2 regions of the Bradyrhizobium sp. 1200_D9_N1_1 genome follow, and region 1 is predicted to be linked to the other one. Evidence: riboswitches for the same ligand, from Rfam matches in the RefSeq annotation. Region 1 holds a riboswitch; the other holds the start of a gene.

Region 1 (9,857 bases):
CGCGATCGAGGCGATCGAGGTCAAATGGAGCCCGCTGCCGGCGGTGACCGGCGTCGTCAACGCCGTGAAGAAGGGCGCGCCGCAGGTCTGGCCGGACAAGGCCGGCAACGTGCTGTTCGATGTTTCGATTGGTGACAAAGCCGCGACCGAAGCTGCCTTTGCCAAGGCGCATGCGGTCGCCGAGATCGCCATCGTCAATCCGCGCGTGGTCGCAAGCTTCATGGAGACGCGCGCGGCGGTCTGCGAATATGACGCCAAGCGCGACCATCTGACGCTGACGGTCGGCAGCCAGGGCAGCCATCGTCTGCGCGACATCCTCTGCCAGAACGTGCTGAACATCCCGACCGAGAAGATGCGGGTGATCTGCCCCGACGTCGGCGGCGGCTTCGGCACAAAACTGTTTCCGTACCGCGAATACGCCCTGATGGCGGTTGCCGCGCGGCAACTGAAGAAGGCGGTGAAATGGGCAGCCGACCGCTCCGAGCATTTCATGGGCGACGCGCAGGGCCGCGACAACGTCACCACCGCGAAGATGGCGCTGACTGAAGACGGCAAGTTCCTCGCCATGGATTGCGACTTGATGGGCGACATGGGCGCGTATCTGTCGACCTTCGGGCCCTATATCCCGCATGGCGGCGCCGGCATGCTGCCGGGGCTCTACGACATCCAGGCCTTCCACTGCCGGGTGCGCACCATCTTCACCCACAGCGTGCCGGTCGACGCCTATCGCGGCGCGGGCCGGCCCGAGGCGGCCTATGTGATCGAGCGCCTCGTCGATGCCTGCGCCCGCAAGCTCGACATGACGCCGGACGCCATCCGCCGCAAGAACTTCATCCAGCCAAAGGCGCTGCCGTACAAGACGGCCACGGGCAAGGTCTATGATTCCGGCGACTTCGCCGCGCATCTCAAGCGCGCCATGGAGATCGCCGAGTGGAAGGAGTTTCCCAAGCGCGCCAAGGCGGCCAAGAAGCAGGGGCTCATTCGCGGCATCGGCCTTGCGAGCTATGTCGAGATTTGCGGCGTGATGGGTGAGGAGACGGCCAACGTCCGCCTCGATCCCAATGGCGACGTCACCGTCCTGATCGGCACGCAGTCGAGCGGACAGGGGCACCAGACCGCCTATGCGCAGATCGTCGCCGAGCAGTTCGGCGTGGCGCCGGAGCGCGTCCACGTCCGTCAGGGCGATACCGACGAGATCGCGACCGGTCTCGGCACCGGCGGCTCGGCTTCGATCCCGTCAGGCGGCGTCAGCGTCGAGCGCGCCACGCGCGAGCTCGGGCAGAAGCTGAAGGAGATCGCGGCGCAGGCGCTGGAAGCCAGCGCCGGCGACCTCGAGATATCGGAGGGCGTGCTGCGCATCGCCGGCACCGACCGTTCGATCTCGTTCGCCGATCTCGCCAAGCGGCCGGGCGCCGATCCGTCGAAGCTGAACGGCAGCGCCACCTTCGCCAGCGCCGACGGCACCTATCCCAACGGCACCCATGTCGCGGAGGTCGAGATCGATCCGGCGACCGGCATCATCAAGATCGTCAACTACGTGATCGTCGACGATTTCGGCAAGACGCTCAACCCGCTGCTGCTCGCCGGGCAGGTGCATGGCGGCGCCATGCAGGGCATCGGCCAGGCCTTGATGGAGCAGGTGGTCTACGGCGCCGGTGACGGCCAGCTGATCACCGCGACGTTCATGGACTACGCGCTGCCGCGGGCGGCTGATGGTCCGGACTTCGTGTTCGAGACCGCCAACGTTCCATGCAAGACCAATCCCATGGGCGTGAAGGGGGCGGGCGAGGCCGGCGCGATCGGCTCCTGTCCGGCCGTCGTCAACGCCATCGTCGACGGGCTCTGGCGCGAGTACAAGATCGACCACATCGACATGCCGGCGACCCCGGAACGGGTGTGGATCGCCATCAGCGAGCACCGTCGCCGTCACAGCCTGTAAGCCACAATCCTGCCGCGCGGGAATAAACGCCCCGCGCGGGGTTCTATCCATGGATGGATCGCGACTCCCGTGAAGCGGGTGGCGGGTCCAATCCCAAGGCATCTGCGAGTCGGAGAAACTAACCAATGAAACGGACGATGATTGTCGTGACGACCCTGCTATTGGGCGCGGGCGCCGTGATGGCGCAGCAGGAGGTCGCGGTTCAACAGGATAATCTGATGCGCTCGCAGGCCAAGAGCCTCTATACGGTCATCCTGAAGATGACCAAGGGCGATATCCCCTACGACCAGAAGGCCGCCGACGAGGCGATCGCCAATCTCGAGACCGACGTCGCCAAGATCGCCAAGACCTTCGAGGTCAATCCCAAGCAGGACGTGGTGAACGCGACCTACGGGGCATCGCCGAAGGTCTGGAAGAACAAGGCCGATTTCGACTCCAAGATCCCGCCGGTGCAGAAGGCGATCGCGCAGGTCAAGGGCAAGATCACCGACGTCGCGAGCCTCAAGGCCGCCTATACCGCGATCAACGATCGTTGCACCGACTGCCACGAGACGTATCGGCTGAAGTTGAAGTAGCCACCTGAATTTTTTCCACGCTCGACCTCGTAGCCCGGATGAGCGCAGCGATATCCGGGGAAGGCGACCCCGCATGTCGCTTCGCTCATGCGGCTCCGAGCGTTGCTTCAATCAGCACGGCCTGCCGGACCTGGTAGTTGCGGCAGGTGCGCAGGTCAGCTAGGTTGTACTTCACGAAGAGCCTCCGTGCTCATTCGTCCTATCGCGCGACTGGCGAGCTAACGTGGAATCGACCACGGTGAAGCGCGAAGGGTTCCGACGCCGATCGCCTGGGCAACCAATCTGCTGGAAAAACAGCGTGTTGAGGAGCCCGAGCATGCCGTCATTTCGCAACGAACTGTCCATCAACGATCAAGAGATCGCCGCTGCCCTTGTGGGGGAAGAGCGCCGCCAACAGGACGGCGTCGAGCTGATTCCGTCCGAGAATTACACCTACCCGGAGGTGCTTGAGCTGCTCGGATCGGTCTTCACCAATAAATATTCCGAGGGATATCCGGGACGCAGATACTACGGCGGCCAGCAGTATACGGACGAAATCGAGAGCCTCGCACGCGAGCGGGCTTGCTCGCTTTTTCGTGCTGAGCACGCCAACGTTCAGCCTCTTTCCGGATCACCGATGAATCAGGCCGTCTATCTCGGCCTGTTGGAGCCCGGCGACACCATTCTCGCCATGGACCTGTCCCATGGCGGTCATCTCACCCACGGCGCGCCGGTATCCCACATGGGGCGTTTGTTCAACTTCATTCGCTACAAGACGGCCCCGTCAAACGGCGGCGCGATAGATTTCGACGAATTGCGCGCGATTGCGCGTGAAGCGCGTCCGAAGATGGTGTTGTGCGGTTACAGCTCCTATCCGCGCGACCTGGACTATGCGGCATTCAAGAGTATTGCCGACGAAGTTGGCGCGCTCACGATGGCTGACGTGAGCCACTATGGCGGATTGGTTGCCGCGAATGTCATGCGCAATCCGCTTGATGCCGGCTTCGACGTCATGACGACGACATCCCACAAGACACTGCGCGGCCCCCGGGGCGGGATCATCCTATGCCGGAAAGAAAATGCCGCTCGGATCGATGCTTCCGTATTTCCCGGTTTGCAGGGCGGACCTCACATGAACGTCGTGGCCGGGATTGCCGTGACGCTCAAGAAGGCGGCGACCCCGGATTTCAAGGTTTACGCGCGGCAGGTCTTGCGCAACGCGAAGGTTCTTGCCGGAGCGCTGATGGAGCGCGGGATGAAGCTGGTCACGGACGGAACGGACAATCACATGATGGTCGTCGATACGGCAGCGTCCGTCGGACTGGACGGGCGGGCAGCCGAGGATGTGCTTGATGCCATAGCCATCACCACGAACAAGCAAGTGATTCCGGACGATCCGCGCCCGCCGCTCAGGCCGAGCGGTATTCGCCTTGGGACACCGGCGGCGACTACGCGTGGCATGGCAGAACCCGAAATGCGTCGTATCGGCGAGTTCATTGCGGCGGCTTTGCAGGCGAACGGCAACGATGTGGTCGTCGCGCGCCTCAGGTCAGAGTGCGTCGAGATGTGCCGGGCTTTTCCTGTTCCGGGCGTGGTGTCCGGAGCAAATTCTGTTCCGAAGGCCTGACGGATCGTTCTCAGAGTGGTTATCTTCGGTCGAGCCGCCGCGGCGTTGATTCGACCTGCTGGATGCCGGCGCATCTCGCTCCCGATTGCCTCACGATGTTTGGAGTTCCAACGCGCGGCGCGGATCCTAGTCAACAGCGAGACTGGCCATGGTAAAACCCTTTCCGTCGAAGACCCACATCGGCAACCATATGCTGCATCCGGAAACGCTGATGCTGACCTATGGCTATGATCCGCAACTGTCGGAAGGCGCCATCAAGCCGCCGGTGTTCCTGACCTCGACCTTCGTGTTCAAGACCGCCGAAGACGGGCAGGACTTCTTCGACTACGTCGCCGGCCGGCGCGAGCCGCCGGAGGGGATGGGCGCGGGCCTGGTCTATTCGCGCTTCAACCACCCCAACAGCGAAATCGTCGAGGACAGGCTCGCGGTCTATGAGCGCACCGAGAGCTGCGCGCTGTTCTCCTCCGGCATGGCGGCCATCGCAACCACGATCCTCGCCTTCGTGCGCCCCGGCGACGTCATCCTGCACTCCCAGCCGCTCTATGGCGGGACGGAAACCCTGCTGACCAACACGCTTGCGCGCCTGTCGATCGGCGCTATCGGCTTTGCCGACGGCATCGACGAGGCGGCGGTCAAGCAGGCCTCGGAGGAGGCGATGGGCAAGGGCCGGGTTTCGATGATCCTGATCGAGACCCCGGCCAACCCGACCAATGGCCTCGTCGACGTCGCGATGATCCGCCGCATCGCCGACGCGATCGGAAAGGCCCAGGGGCATACGCCGATCATCGCCTGCGACAATACGCTGCTCGGGCCGGTGTTTCAGCGGCCGATCGAGCATGGCGCGGACCTTTCGCTGTACTCGCTGACCAAATATGTCGGCGGTCACTCCGACCTGATCGCGGGCGCCGCGCTCGGCGCGAAGGCGATCATGAAGGGCATCAAGGCGCTGCGCGGCGCCATCGGCACCCAGCTCGATCCGCATTCCTGCTGGATGATCAACCGCTCGCTCGAGACGCTGAGCCTGCGCATGGAAAAAGCCGATGCGAATGCGCGCCTCGTGGCGGCTTATTTGCGCGATCATCCCAAGGTGGCCAAGGTCCACTATCTCGGTCATCACGAGGAGGCATCGCCGGCGGGGCGTGTGTTTGCGAGGCAGTGCCTGGGGGCGGGATCGACGTTCTCGTTCGACATCGCCGGCGGCAAGGAGGCCGCGGTCAAATTCCTCAACGCGCTGCAAATCCTCAAGCTGGCGGTGAGCCTCGGCGGCACGGAGTCGCTGGCCAGCCTGCCGGCGACGATGACCCATTCCGGCGTTCCCGCCGACATCCGCCAGAAGATCGGCGTGCTCGATTCCACGATCCGGTTGTCGATCGGCATCGAGAACCCGTCGGATCTGATCGCGGACCTCGCGCAGGCGCTGAATGCGGCTTGAACGGGGGGATCAAAGCGGATTGGACGCGCGGCATGCCGACATGATCGCCGCGGCAGCCTCGTTGCTCTGCGCGCCCGAGAGCTGCCGCACGAGGCAGACGTAATAGCCCTTGCTGGATGCGTTCAACAGGGAATCGCCGTTGACGACGAGCCAGTTGCAGGCGGAGCGGATGTACTGCACGGCAAGGGGCGATCGTGTATCGCGGATTGCGGACAGCTCGCATTGAGCTTGCTTTTCCATGTCGCTCTGCGCGAGCACCGGTCCGGAGAAGCAAAGAAGCGCTCCGGCGGCGACGAGGCCTGGCACAACGTGCCACGGCGCCCGCGCCGATCTTCTGATGCCGGCGTCGCCGGGCCGATCGAGAACGCTGGAAACGAGCCGCACGGTGCCACTCTGGAGATTGGTGAGGCCGAAGTTTACGGCGGAACGCGCGAGGCTGGCAAGGCACGAGGTCCGGACATTACCGCACGTTAAGGTCCTCGCCCGAATCGAAAAGGCCGGACGCTCCCTCCTTGCGTCCGGCCTTTCCGCGACGAAGCCGCGTTTTCGCTTACTTCGTCACCTGGCCGCGGATCTCGCCGCCCGGATTCGCCGCCGTGTGGATGTTGACGTAGAGCTTGCCGGCCAGCAGATCGGCGGCCTGCGCGTCGGTCAGCATCGCAGAGCCCTCGACCGGGCTCGACGTCGCATTCGGGATCGCGATCGCTACGCCGGCGTTCTTGCCGGCCTCGGCGGGCCCGTGGAAATGAGCGGCGGTGGCGGGGCCGGAGAGGCCGGAATAGGTCACCTTCCAGGAGAGCTTCTTGCTGGCGGCGTCATAGTCGAGATCGGCCGTTCCGGTGCCGCTGGTGGTGGTGGCGGGCACCTCGGACTTGCCGTCCAGCGTCGCCTTCAGTTTCTCCGCGCTGGCCGGGGCGGCGAACGCGACGGCAGCTCCGAGTGCCAGCGTGGCAAAAATTGCTTTGTTCATGGGTCTCTCCCTGTTGACGTCTGATTGCGGTCAACTTGCAAACAGTGCGCGCAGGAGTTTATTCCCGGATCAAGCTCAAACCATCTAAATTATTCGTGGCTGGAGCGGCCACCGGCGAATCCGTAAGTTCGGCCGATCTCCATGGGATACCTCGATGCTGCGACGAACAATTCTTGTCATGCTGATCGCTGCCGTTGCAGGCTTCGGCGTCTATTGGTGGTTGACGGCGCCGGCCGCATCGGCCGTGCCGTTGCCATCCCGGGCGCCGGATCTTGCCAACGGGCAGGAGATCTTCAATGCCGGCGGATGCTCCTCCTGCCATGCCGTGCCCAACCAGCCCGACCGCTTGCGGCTCGGCGGGGGCCTGGCGCTCGGCTCGCCATTCGGCACGTTCTACGTGCCCAACATTTCCCCCGATGCCGCCGACGGCATCGGGCGCTGGAGCGAGACCGAATTCGTCAGCGCCGTGATGCGCGGCGTGTCGCCCGAGGGCCAGCACTACTTCCCGGCATTTCCCTACACGTCCTATCATCTGGCTAAGGTGGAGGACGTTCGCGATCTCTTCGCCTATCTGAAGACGCTGCCGCCGGTGTCCGGCAGGGTGCGCGACCACGACCTGCCGTTTCCCTTCAACATCCGCCGCAATGTCGGCATCTGGAAATTGCTGTTCATGCAGAGCGGGCCGTTCGTCGCGGACGCGACGCACTCGCCGCAATGGAATCGCGGCGCCTATCTCGTCAACGGCTTCGGCCATTGCGCGGAGTGTCACAGCCCGCGCAATCTGCTCGGCGGCATCATCACCGCGCAGCGTTTCGCCGGCGGGCCCAATCCGGAAGGCGAGGGGTGGGTGCCGAACATCACGCAAAAGGGCATTGGCGAATGGAGCGTGAAGGATATCGCCAATTTCCTGAAGACCGGCGAATTGCCCGAGGGCGACAGCGCCGGCGGCGCGATGGCGCGCGTGATCAAGAACACCTCGCAATTGTCGGATGAGGACATTGCGGCGATGGCGGATTACCTCAAGTCGCTGCCGCCGGTGGACGGACCGCCGCGCCCGAAACGCAAGGATGCTGGTTAGAGGCTAGCTCGCGCCGAACGCCTTGAAGGTGATGATGGTGAGCGTGTCCTGGATGCCGGGCAGCACCTGCACCTTTTCGTTGATGAAGTGGCCGATGTCGGTGTCCTTGTCGACGTAGAACTTCACCAGCAGGTCGTAATGGCCGGCCGTGGAGTAGATCTCGGAGGCGATCTCGGCTTCGGCGAGCGCATTGGCGACCGTATAGGACTGGCCGAGCTTGCATTTGATCTGGACGAAAAAGGGAACCATTGCAGTCACTCCGAAGGCATATCTGGCGGCTAATAGGCCAAAACCGGGGGGGCTTGGCAAGCGAACTTGCCGCCTCGCGGCTGCCCGAGGGATTGGTCCTGGCCAAGCCCCTCTACAAGGCCCTCTAGGAGGGCAGGGGCGCGCCGGCAAACGCCTCCCTCAGCCGCCGGGCCAGCTCGGCATTGCGATAGGGCTTGGTCAGGACGATCGATTGCGCGTGCGCGCGACCCTGCTCGACCAGGGTCTCCAGGGCATAGCCGGAGGAGAACACGACCGGGAGTCCGGGCCGGATGCGCCGGGCCTGGTCGGCGAGCTCCCAGCCGCTCATTCCGCCGGGCATCACGATGTCGGTGAACAACAGGTCGATGGCCGGGTTGGTGCGAAGCTGCTGCAAGGCCTCCTTGCCGTTGACGGCCGCGACCACGCGATATCCCAGCGCCTCCACGCGCAGCGTGACGGAGGAGCGGACGAACGGATCGTCCTCGGCGACCAGGATCGTTTCGTGGCCCCGGGGCGCAGCCTCCTCGCGCGCCTCGATGTCGGCGAGCGACTGCTCGCCGCCGGCATGCGGCAGGTAGATGCGGACCGTCGTGCCGAGGCCCGGCTCGCTGTAGATCGAGACGTGTCCGCCTGATTGCTTGGCGAAGCCGTAGACCATGCTGAGGCCGAGGCCCGAGCCCTTGCCGACCTCCTTGGTGGTGAAGAACGGCTCGAAGGCGCGCTCGATGACGTCAGGCGTCATGCCCTCGCCGTCATCGGTGATCGAGATCAGGGCGTAGCTGCCGGACTCCACCTCCGGATGCTGGACGCGATAGTGCTCGTCGATCGCGGTGAGCTCGGTGCTGAGGGTGAGATGCCCGCCCGCCGGCATGGCGTCCTGCGCGTTGAGCGCGAGATTGAGCACGGCGGATTCGAGCTGGGCGCGGTCGGCGAAGGCGAGGATGGAGCCGGCGCCGAACGCCGTCGTGATCTCGATGTTTTCGCGCAAGGTGCGCTTGAGCAGCTTGTGCATGGAGGTCAAGAGCTCGCGGCACTCGATCGCGCGGGGTTGCAGCAATTGGCGCCGGCTGAACGCCAGCAGCCGCTGCGTCAGCTCCGCGCCGCGTTCGCCCGACTGGCAGATGTCGTCGGCGAAGCGCCTGAGGTCGGGACGGGACCTGAGCTGCTCGCTGAGAAACTCCGCGTTGCCGATGATGACGGTGAGCAGATTGTTGAAGTCGTGGGCGATGCCGCCGGAGAGCTGGCCGACCGTCTCCATCTTCTGCGCCTGCTGGAGCTGCTGCTCGGTCAGCTTGCGCGTGGTCAGGTCGTGGACGATGCCGACGTAGATCAGCTCGCCGTCCTGCCACGCCTGGCCCACCGACAGATCCATCGGAAAGGTCGATCCGTCCTTGCGCACACCGGCGGCTTCCCCGGTTGCGATGCGCAGCGTATGACCCGTGGGTGAGGGCCTCTCCTCATTGGACATCAGCATACCGATGTCGAGATTCATGACCTCGTCGGCGCGATAGCCGAACAACCGTTCGCAGGCGGGATTGAACAGGAGAATGCGGGCTTGCGCGTCGAACAGGATGACGCCGTCGACCGCGGTCTCGACCACGGCGGTGAGGCGCGTCATGCTCTCGCGCAGCGCGCGCTGGGCTTCACGGACCTGGCCGAGGAGCTGGGCCGCATCCCGGTTCTTGGTCTCCTCCTCCTCGAGCGCGGCCCGGACCTGCCGGAGCTCGAACGGCGAGGGGATGGTCAGGATCTTCGGCAGAAGCGGCCAGAGCGCTCCCGCGGTGATGACCGACGCCACGGCGGTGAGCGCCTTGACGATGCCCTCGACGCCGTAGACGGGCACCCAGAGCGTGTAGATCGACAGCACATGCGTCAGGCCGCACGCCATGATGAAGACGGCGAACGCCCAGAAGACCCACCCGAATTCGAGGTCGCGCCGCTTGGTGACGAGGATCGCGAGTGCAAACGGGATCGAGAAATACGCAAGCGCAATGCAGGCATCCGAAAC
Region 2 (9,857 bases), 3.1 Mb from region 1:
CGCGTGCAGCACGCGACCGCGCGTCTCCGGCAGCGCGAAGGCGGCGATGAAGAACAGCGCGTAGGCTACCACCGCAAACATCGCGATTGCGTTCGCAAGCGACGTCGTCGCCGACAGCGCACCGACGAGGAACGGAAACAGCGCGCCGATGCCGCGGCCGAAATTGTAGCAAAAGCCCTGGCCGGAGCCGCGCAGCCGCGTCGGATAGAGCTCAGTCAGGAACGCGCCGATCCCCGAGAAATAGCCCGAGGCGAAAAAGCCGAGCGGGAAGCCGAGCACCCACAGGATCTCGTTGGTCAGCGGCAGCTGCGTATAGAGCAGCACCACGGCCATGGCCCCGAGCGAGAAGATCAGGAACAGATTGCGCCGCCCGATCCGGTCGGCGAGCCAGGCGCCGGTGAGATAGCCGATGAAGGAGCCGATGATCAGCGTCGAGAGATATCCGGTCGAGCCGACGATCGACAGATGCCGCTCCTTGGTCAGGAACTGCGGTACCCAGAAGGTGACGGCGTAGTAGCCGCCCTGACAACCCGTCGCCATCAGCGACGCCAGGATCGTGGTCTTCACCATCGGGAAGGTGAAGATCTCCCAAAGCTTCGGATGACTGCCCGTTTCCGCATGCCTGGCACGGGCCTCGGCTGCGATCTCCGGCTCGGTGACGGAACGGCGGATGTAGAACACCAAGAGCGCCGGCAGCGCGCCGATCACGAACATCCAGCGCCAGGCCGTCTCGGCCGGCAGAAGCGAGAACAGGATCGCCTGCGAGAGCACGGCGAGACCCCAGCCGACCGCCCAGCCCGACTGCACCGAGCCGACCGCGCGCCCGCGATATTGCGGCCGGATCGCCTCGCCCATCAGCACGGCGCCCGCCGCCCACTCGCCGCCGAAGCCGAGGCCGAGCACGGCGCGTGCAATCAGGAGCTGGTCGAAATTCTGCACGACGGCACAGACCAGCGAGAAGAACGAGAACCAGATGATGGTGATCTGGAGCGTCCTGACTCGTCCGATATGGTCGGAGAGGTGGCCGCCGAGCCAGCCGCCGATCGCAGAGGCCAGCAGCGTCACGGTGCCGGCGAGACCCGCCGAGGCCGCATCGACCTTCCACAGCGCGATGATGGTGCCGATCACCAGCGGATAGATCATGAAGTCCATGCCGTCGAGCGCCCAGCCCGCCGCGCAGGCCCAGAACGTCCGCCGCTCCGGCGCGTTCATGTCGCGATAGAAGGCGAGAAGGCTGGTGTCCTCGATCTCGGCGCGTTCGATGCGCTGGTTCGGATCGGCTGTGGTCATGTGTGTTTCCCCGGCAGTTTCTTAAAAGCCGCGCGGTGGTAGCACGCGCAGCAGCGGGCGCAAGCCGGCGCCCGCTTCCGTGCCATGCGGCGGACGAGTTACTGCCCTGCCGCCTCTGCGCCGCGTGTGCGCGGATCGGGTGCGCCGAGGGGGCCATTCGGTGTCACCGCGATCGAATTGGCGGAAGTCTGTCCCATCGGCTCGACGATGGGATGGTCCATCGCCTTCAGCTCGAACAGGACATCGTCGGGAAAGCCGCGCTCGACGCGCACCTCGTCCGGCAGCCATTGATGGTGCAGCCGCGGTGTGGCAACGGCGGCGGCCACATCCATTTTGTAATCGAGCACGTTCACGATCACCTGGAGCACGGTGGAGATGATCCGGCTGCCGCCGGGCGAACCCGTCACCAGCACCGGCTTGCCGTCCTTCAGCACGATGGTCGGCGACATCGACGACAACGGTCGCTTGCCGGGCCCTGGCAGGTTGGCCTCGAAGCCGACAAGGCCGTAGGCGTTGGACGCGCCGACCGCCGCGGTGAAATCGTCGAGCTCGTTGTTGAGCAGCACGCCGGTACCCTCGGCGACGAGGCCAACGCCATAGCTGAAGTTCAGCGTGTATGTATTGCTGACGGCGTTGCCGCGGCTGTCGACGACGGAGAAATGCGTGGTGTTGCTGCCCTCGCGCGGCGAGGCGGCGGCGGAGACCAGCTGCTTCGACGGCGTGGCGCGGCTGGTGGAGATGCCCGCGCGCAGCTTGGCGGCGTAGTCCTTTGCCGTGAGGGTCTCGATCGGCGCATTGACGAAGGCGGGATCGCCGAGATAGCGCGCGCGGTCTGCATAGGCACGCTTCATGGCCTCGATCAGGAGATGCAGCGATGCCGGCGATCCCTGCTTGAGGTCGGCAAGCTGAAAGCCTTCGAGGATATTGAGGGTCTCCACCAGCACCACGCCGCCGGAGGAAGGCAGCGGCATCGACACGATGTCGTAGCCGCGATAAGTGCCGCGCACCGGCGTGCGGATCACCGCCTGATAGGTCTTCAGATCGGCTGGCGTCATGATGCCGCCCGCCTCGGACACGGCCTTGGCGAGTTTGTCCGCGACCGCGCCCTCATAGAAGCCGCGTGGTCCCTGCGCGGCGACGGCCGCCAGCGTATCGGCAAGGTCGCCCTGCACCAGCCTGTCGCCGTCACTGAGCGGCGCGCCATCGGGGCGCGAGAAGATCCTGGCCGCGGAAGGCCAGCGTGTCAGCCGCCGGTGCCAGCCCGGGAGCGTGTCGGCGATGTCGTCGCTGACGACGAAGCCGTCGCGGGCGAGCGCGATCGCAGGCTCGAGCAATTGCGCGAGCGTGAACTGGCCCGAGCCATATTTTTCCAATGCCAGGGCAAGGCCTGCGACGGTTCCGGGCACGCCGATGCCGAGCGCGGAATCGCGCGACTTCGCAATGTCGGGCTTGCCGTCGGGGCCGAGGAAGATTTGCGGCGTGGTCGCTGCCGGCGCGGTCTCGCGATAGTCGATCGCGATGTCCTCGTTGCGCTCGGCGGAATGGATCATCATGAAGCCGCCGCCGCCGATATTGCCGGCGCGCGGATAGGTCACCGCCATCGCAAAGCCGGTCGCGACCGCGGCATCGACGGCATTGCCGCCGCGTCGCAGGATATCGGCGCCGACCTGCACCGATATCTTTTCCTGCGCCACCACCATGCCGTGCTCGGCTGCAACGGCATGCACCGTGTCGAGCGCCGGCGGGACATAGCCCCGCCGCGCATCCTGCGCGGTCGCAGATGCCAGACCAAGCGCCAGAGTGGCCAGGAAGGCGAAAAACGTCCGCCGGGTCGAAAATGACGACATCATCAAATTTCCGCCGGGTCCTCGGGACAGTTCACACGCGTCGCTTATGCTATACGGTTTGCCCCAAGACAGGCAAAACTGTTCGTGATGAGGACTGCGTGATGACGACGATCGCCTCGGATGCGCGCATGGCCGGCGTGCTGCGGACCTATCCGCCGCGCGCCGCTGTCATCAGCTGGATCTTTTTCGACTGGGCTGCGCAGCCTTATTTCACGCTGATCACGACCTTCGTGTTCGCGCCTTATTTCGCCACCAGCATCGCGCCAGATGCTGCCACAGGCCAATCGCTGTGGGGCTTTGCGATGGCGGCTGCGGGCCTCGCCATCGCGCTGATGTCGCCGGTGCTGGGGGCCATCGCGGATGCCTCGGGCCGCAGGAAACCATGGATCGCGGGGTTCGGCACGCTGCTGGTGCTGGCGTCCTGCTCGCTGTGGATCGGCAAGCCCGGCGATCCCTCAGTCATTCCGCCCCTGCTCACCGCGGTCGCGCTCGCCAGCGTCGGCGCGGAATTCGCCACCCTCTTCAACAACGCGATGATGCCGACCCTGGTGCCGCCCGAGCGAATCGGCCGGCTCTCCGGCACCGGCTGGGCCACGGGGTACATCGGCGGCATCGTCAGCCTGATCATCGTGCTCGGCTTGCTCGCTGCGAATCCCGAGACCGGACGCACGCTGCTCGGCTTCACGCCGCTGTTCGGGCTTGATCCGGCCAGTCATCAGGGAGATCGCGCCGCCGGACCGCTGACCGGGGTGTGGTTCATCATCTTCGTGACGCCGATGTTCCTGTTCACGCCGGACTATCCGGCGAAGCGGCCGGTGCGCGAGGCGCTACGCAAAGGCCTGTCGGAGCTGAAGCAATCGATCAGGAGTTTGCCGCAGCAGAAATCGCTCGCGGCGTTCCTGCTCGCCAACATGATCTACACCGACGGCCTGGTGTCGCTGTTCGCGTTCGGCGGCATCTACGCCGCCGGCACCTTCGGCTGGCACACGATCCAGATCGGCACCTTCGGAATCATGCTCGCGATAGCCGGCGCGTTCGGCGCCTGGCTCGGCGGCAAGCTGGACGATCATCTCGGGCCGAAGCGCGTCATCGCCGGCAGCATGCTGATTCTGCTGCTGTCGGTGGCGGCGATCCTTCTGGTCGACAAGGACAGCGTGCTGTTCGTCAAGGTCGCGGCCCCCCAGCCGGGCGCTCCCCTGTTCTCGAGCGCGGCCGAACGCGCCTATCTCGTGCTGGGCTGCCTCATCGGCGCCGCCGGCGGTCCGCTTCAGGCTGCCTCGCGCACGTTGCTGATCCGCCTCGCGCCAAAGGATCGCATCGCGCAGTATTTCGGCCTGTTCGCGCTGACCGGGAAAGTGACGTCCTTCATCGGCCCACTGCTGATCGGCATGATCACGGCGGTGACGGCCAGCCAGAAGGCCGGCATGGCCGTGCTGGTGGTGTTCTTCGTCGCGGGACTGGGGCTCTTGATGCGGGTGCGGGAGTAGCTTCCCGCCGTCATTCCGGGGCATCGCGGAGCGATGAACCCGGAATCCAGAAGTTGTCGCGCGAGATTCTCAGGTGCGCAATTGCGTACCAGAGTTCGCGCTGCGCGCGCCCCGGAATGACGGCGAAATCAGTGCCTGAAATGCCGCGTTCCCGTGAACACCATGGCGATGCCGTGCTCGTCGGCGGCCTTGATCACCTCGTCGTCGCGCATGGAGCCGCCGGGCTGCACCACGGCGGTGGCGCCGGCCTCGATGCAGGCGAGCATGCCGTCGGCGAACGGGAAGAACGCGTCCGAGGCCACCACCGAGCCCTTGGTGAGCGGCTCGGCGAGCTTCAGCTCAACCGCCGCATCCTGCGCCTTGCGCGCCGCAATGCGAGCTGAATCGACCCGGCTCATCTGGCCCGCGCCGATGCCGACGGTGGCGAGATCCTTGGCGTAGATGATGGTGTTGGACTTGACGTGCTTGGCCACCCGGAACGCGAACTTGAGGTCCCGCATCTCGGCGTCCGTGGGCGCACGCTTGGTCACGACCTTGAAGGTCATGTCGTCGACCACGGCGTTGTCGCGGCTCTGCACGAGCAGGCCGCCGGCCACCGTCTTGGCGGTGAGGCCCGGCGCGCGCGGATCGGGCAGGCTGCCCGCGAGCAGCAGGCGGAGGTTCTTGCGCGCGCCGATGATCGCGATCGCTTCCTCGCTGGCGTCGGGCGCGATGATCACCTCGGTGAAGATCTTCGTGATCTCGCGCGCGGTGTCGGCGTCGAGCGCGCGGTTCATCGCGATGATGCCGCCGAACGCCGAGGTCGAATCGCAGGCGAGCGCTTTGCGATAGGCGCTGACGAGGTCGGAGCCCTCAGCGACGCCGCAGGGATTGGCGTGCTTGACGATGACGCAGGCCGCGGTGCGCTTGGCGTCAAACTCGCCGATGCACTCGTATGCCGCATCGGTGTCGTTGATGTTGTTGTAGGAGAGCTCCTTGCCCTGCAGCTGCCGTGCGGTCGAGACGCCTGGGCGCTTGTCGGGAGTCGCATAGAATGCCGCCGTCTGGTGCGGGTTCTCGCCGTAGCGCAGCGACTGGATCAATTTGCCGCCGAAGGCGCGGAAATCAGGTGCGTCGATCTCGAGCTGCCGGTTGAACCAGTTCGAGATCGCGGCGTCGTAGGCCGCGGTGCGCGCATAGGCCTTCGCGGCAAGCCGCCGGCGCAGCTTCAGCGTGGTTGCGCCCTTGTTGGCGGCGAGCTCGTCGAGCACCGCCTTGTAGTCCTCGGCCTCGACCACCACGGCGACGTCGTCATGGTTCTTGGCGGCGGCGCGGATCATCGCGGGGCCGCCGATGTCGATGTTCTCGATGCAATCCTCGAAGCCCGCGCCTTTGTCCACGGTCGCCTCGAACGGATAGAGATTGACGACGAGCAAATCGATCGGCGCGATGCCGTGCGCCTTCATCGCATCCGCATGGTCCTTGTTGTCGCGGATCGCGAGCAGGCCGCCATGCACCTTCGGATGCAGCGTCTTGACGCGGCCGTCCATCATCTCGGGGAAGCCGGTCAGCTCGGAAACGTCCTTCACCTTGAGGCCGGCCGCGGCGATCGCCTTGGCGGTGCCGCCGGTCGAAACCAGTTCGACGTCATGGGCGGCAAGCGCCTTGGCGAATTCGATCAGGCCGGTCTTGTCGGAGACGGAAAGCAGGGCACGGGTGACGCGGCGGGGATGGTCAGTCATGAGCAAGATCCTCTGTCTTAAGGAGTGTCTATGCCCAGGCGCGCGGCGTCTTAAGTCCCGCGCTTCCCGATGGTGCTCCATCCAAGGTCGCCAGTCGCGCGAGCGAGCGCTCGATAGCAGCTTTCGGCCGTTTTCACAACGATGAGATGGGGCCGAATCGTGCGCATTTACAGCGGAAGTTCCGGCTCGCGGCGGGCGTTGCGGCGGGCATTGGTGACAGCGGGCGAAGCGGTGGAGCGGACAAAGCTCCAGCGGAGCGAGGGCGCCTGGCGGGCATCCTGCCGGATCACGATCTGCGCGGTGCGGCGGGGGCCGTCATTGCCGGCCAGGAACACGCTGTCCTCGAGGTCGACCTTGTCGTCGAGCGCCTCGAAGGTCCAGACGTCGCGGTTCGGCAGCACCAGCATGACGCCGCGGGCATCCGACAGCCGGCTCGCCTTCACCGCCGGATGCAGATGGAAGCGGACCGCGAAATCGGCATCCGCGCCCTTGAAACGTCCGCCTTGCGGCGGCGACAGCGTGTCCTCGCCGTCGATGCGCGCGCCGTCATTGGCGATCATCAGGACGCGGCGATGGATCGCGCCGAATTTGGCGAGATAGCCGTCATGCGACGTCGTGAGCAGCGTGCCGTTCTGAACGACCTCGCGATAGCTCTCGACCTCGACCGGGCCGCTGGTGACAGGCGAGCCATGCAACAGCCGCTTCATCGCCGACATCTCCACGAACTGGCATGAAGAGGTGTCGTGATAGGTCAGCGTCGAATGCGCCGCCGTGCTGCGCGCGAACGGCCGCCAATTGTCGCGGCCCGTGGTCGGCATCCCGCAATTGGTGACGATGCGGCTGATGCCGGAGGACAATTCGAACGACAGGCAGCCGGCATGGGCGTCGTGGCTGACGCCGGCCGGCGGCGGCGGGCCGGTGTCGATGATCAGCGTGGTCTGGCCGGCATCGAGGCGCTGGAAGCCGGTATGCGGCATGTTCGCCATCGGCGCGCCGTGGGTGTCGTCATAGGCGAGCAGCGTGGCGAGCAGGTCCGAGGGCGTTGCGCTCATGCCGTTGAACAGCGCGAAATTGCCGTCGCCGTGCCGGAAGAAGCGCAGCATCGGCATCATGCGGTCGATCGCGTTGAGCAGCGCCGGCGGCGGCGCGATGTTGCGCGCGGCAAAGGTCTGCCGCAGCGGCAAGAGGTCGATCAGGAGCTCGATCAGCGCGCCCGGATTGCGGGAGATGTGTCCGCCGTCGGGCAGGATCTGCCGCTGCAACTCGTCCGAAAGTTTTTTCGAGGCGCTGCGGATATGGCGCGCCTGGTTGGCGAGGCAGAGTGTCGTGTAGCACAGCGCGATCAGCACCTGGAGCTTCGGCACCCCGTCCGGGATGTTGACCATGGTGTAGCGCAGGAAGCGGATCTCGCGGGCCAGCGCGCGCAGATAGCGGCGGTAGAATTTGTTGTCGGTGTCGTTGAGCACCAGGGGCGCCTGCGACAGCAGCGAGATCACGCGCCGCGCGAGCACGTCGGCGCGCCGCGCGACGGGGCGGCGCTTGTTGGCGGGGTTGGCGATCCAGTCCTCGACCAGTGCGCGCGCATTGGCGCGCGTCAGTGCGGTGTCGGCGGCGCGCAGATGGCGCAGCCAGCCGAAGCCGAGCAGCGCAACCTCCCAATCCTCCGACGGCGGCTCGAGATCGAAGATCGAGCGGCCGTGGCAATTGACGATCTTGCCGGCGAAGACGAAGCGGCCGGCATAGATCTCGGCGGCGCGGGTCGCGTCCGCGGTGCGCAGATCATGCGGCGCGATGATCAGGCGGTCGGTGCGGCCGGGCCAGACCCGTGACAGCGCAACGGAGCCGCCGCTCGCGCGCGCGAGCATGTTCCGCGCGAAGCGGTTCATCACCAGCGTCGAGATACGTCTGCGTTGAGCGACCGACACGCCTTGCCTTGAAGGGGGAGAGGAGGATTCCGACGAATCCTTATTAATCCCAAAATCGACCGTCTGACACCACCTTGAACGGTGGGAATCAACGCCGAGGTTGCAAAAACCAGTGCAAAATCAGGATTTAACGAGCCGGGCTGCAAAGAATCCGTCGAGCCCGCCGAGCTTGGGATCGGCGTTCGGCAGATGGCTGGGCAGGGTACGCAGGTCGCCCTCGGCAGTGATGATCTCGGAGAGTCCTGAGACCTCCGACGCCTCGATCGGGACGCGGCGAAGCGCAGGCTCTGCGGCCAGCAGCGTGGCGATGGCCTGTTCGCCCTCTTCGGGTTCCAGCGAGCAGGTGCAGTAGACCAGCGTCCCGCCCGGCTTGAGCAGCGAGACCGATTTTCGCAGCAGCCGCTGCTGGAGCGCGGTCAGGGCGGCGATGTCGGACTCCTGTCGCAGCCAGGCCACGTCGGGATGACGGCGGATCGTGCCGGTCGAGGTGCAGGGCGCGTCGATCAGGATACCGTCAAAACCTTCGGCGGGGCCGGCCCATTCCGCGGCGTCAGCGACGACGGTCTCGGCCTGGAGCGACAGCCGCGCCAGATTCTCGCGCAGCCGTGCGACCCGGGCGGGCGAGCGGTCGATCGCCGTGACATGCGCGCCGGCGTGCGCCAGTTGCGCGGTCTTGCCGCCGGGGGCGGCGCAGAGATCGGCAATGGACTTGCCCTTGATGTCGCCGAACAGCCGGGCCGGCAATGCGGCGGCGGCATCCTGCACCCACCATTGTCCCTCGGCGAAGCCGGGCAGCATGGTCACCGAGCCGTGCAGCAGCATCCGCACCGTCCCCGTCGGCAGCGTCTCGCCGTGCAGGCGGCTCGCCCATTGTTCGGCGTCCGACTTCACGGTCAGATCGAGTGACGGCTCATGGCCGAGCGCCAGCGCCATGTCTCTTGCGGTGGCCTCGCCATAATGTGCGCGCCAGCGCGCCAGCAGCCATGGCGGCAGGTCCAGCGATTGCGTGGCGACTTCCTCGACCAGCGCCTGGCCCTCGCGCGCACAGCGGCGCAGCACGGCGTTGACGAGGCCGGCATAGCGCGCGGCGCGCCGGTCGGATTGCACGAGGCGGACGGAGAGATCGACGGCGGCATGATCGGGCACGTCCATCCAGAGGATCTGGGCGGCGCCGATCAGCAGCGCGCTCTGCGCGCGCGGTGCTTCGGAGGGAATGCCCTTGTCGAGCAGGCGGGACAGCACATGGCCGAGCGTGCCGAGCCGGCGCAGCACGGTCGCGACCAGGCGGCGCATCAGCGCGCGGTCGCGGTCGGCCAGCGTCTTCAGTCCGGGATGGGCGCCGCTGCCGTCGAGCTGGTCGTCAAGCGTGCGGTGCTTGTGCAGCACGCCGTCGACGATGTCGGCGGCAATCCGCCGCGCCGCGAGACCAGGCACTTCGGATGGTGGGGCGAAACGTTGAGATGGCATGCGGAAGCAAGGTTCTGAGCGAGCGGCAGTTCCGCCGATATGGGCGCATGCCTTGAGAAAGCGATCTCTGGCACGCGAATATGCCAAATGTAAGAATCGCTTCCGGCTTTTTCAGCCCTT

The links. Region 1 has a riboswitch for ZMP and ZTP ahead of glyA (serine hydroxymethyltransferase). Riboswitches for the same ligand answer to the same signal wherever they lie in the genome.
Region 2: it holds a riboswitch for ZMP and ZTP, as region 1 does, so the genes downstream of both, purH (bifunctional phosphoribosylaminoimidazolecarboxamide formyltransferase/IMP cyclohydrolase) here and glyA (serine hydroxymethyltransferase) in region 1, are expected to answer to the same signal.

What each region holds. Positions count from the first base shown of each region.
Region 1 is NZ_CP197226.1:3,407,078-3,416,934, forward strand. It holds gene AB5K84_RS16310 (xanthine dehydrogenase family protein molybdopterin-binding subunit) at 1-1,939, shown strand, start outside; gene AB5K84_RS16315 (cytochrome c) at 2,065-2,514, shown strand; ZMP/ZTP riboswitch at 2,711-2,796, shown strand; gene glyA (serine hydroxymethyltransferase) at 2,831-4,120, shown strand; gene AB5K84_RS16325 (cystathionine gamma-synthase family protein) at 4,269-5,552, shown strand; gene AB5K84_RS16330 (VF_A0006 family four-cysteine protein) at 5,562-5,936, opposite strand; gene AB5K84_RS16335 (CHRD domain-containing protein) at 6,103-6,522, opposite strand; gene AB5K84_RS16340 (c-type cytochrome) at 6,677-7,600, shown strand; gene AB5K84_RS16345 (Lrp/AsnC ligand binding domain-containing protein) at 7,604-7,849, opposite strand; gene AB5K84_RS16350 (hybrid sensor histidine kinase/response regulator) at 7,974-9,857, opposite strand, start outside.
Region 2 is NZ_CP197226.1:263,761-273,617, forward strand. It holds gene AB5K84_RS01245 (MFS transporter) at 1-1,290, opposite strand, end outside; gene ggt (gamma-glutamyltransferase) at 1,389-3,140, opposite strand; gene AB5K84_RS01255 (MFS transporter) at 3,239-4,624, shown strand; gene purH (bifunctional phosphoribosylaminoimidazolecarboxamide formyltransferase/IMP cyclohydrolase) at 4,753-6,345, opposite strand; ZMP/ZTP riboswitch at 6,371-6,453, opposite strand; gene AB5K84_RS01265 (heparinase II/III family protein) at 6,513-8,231, opposite strand; gene AB5K84_RS01270 (RsmB/NOP family class I SAM-dependent RNA methyltransferase) at 8,391-9,737, opposite strand.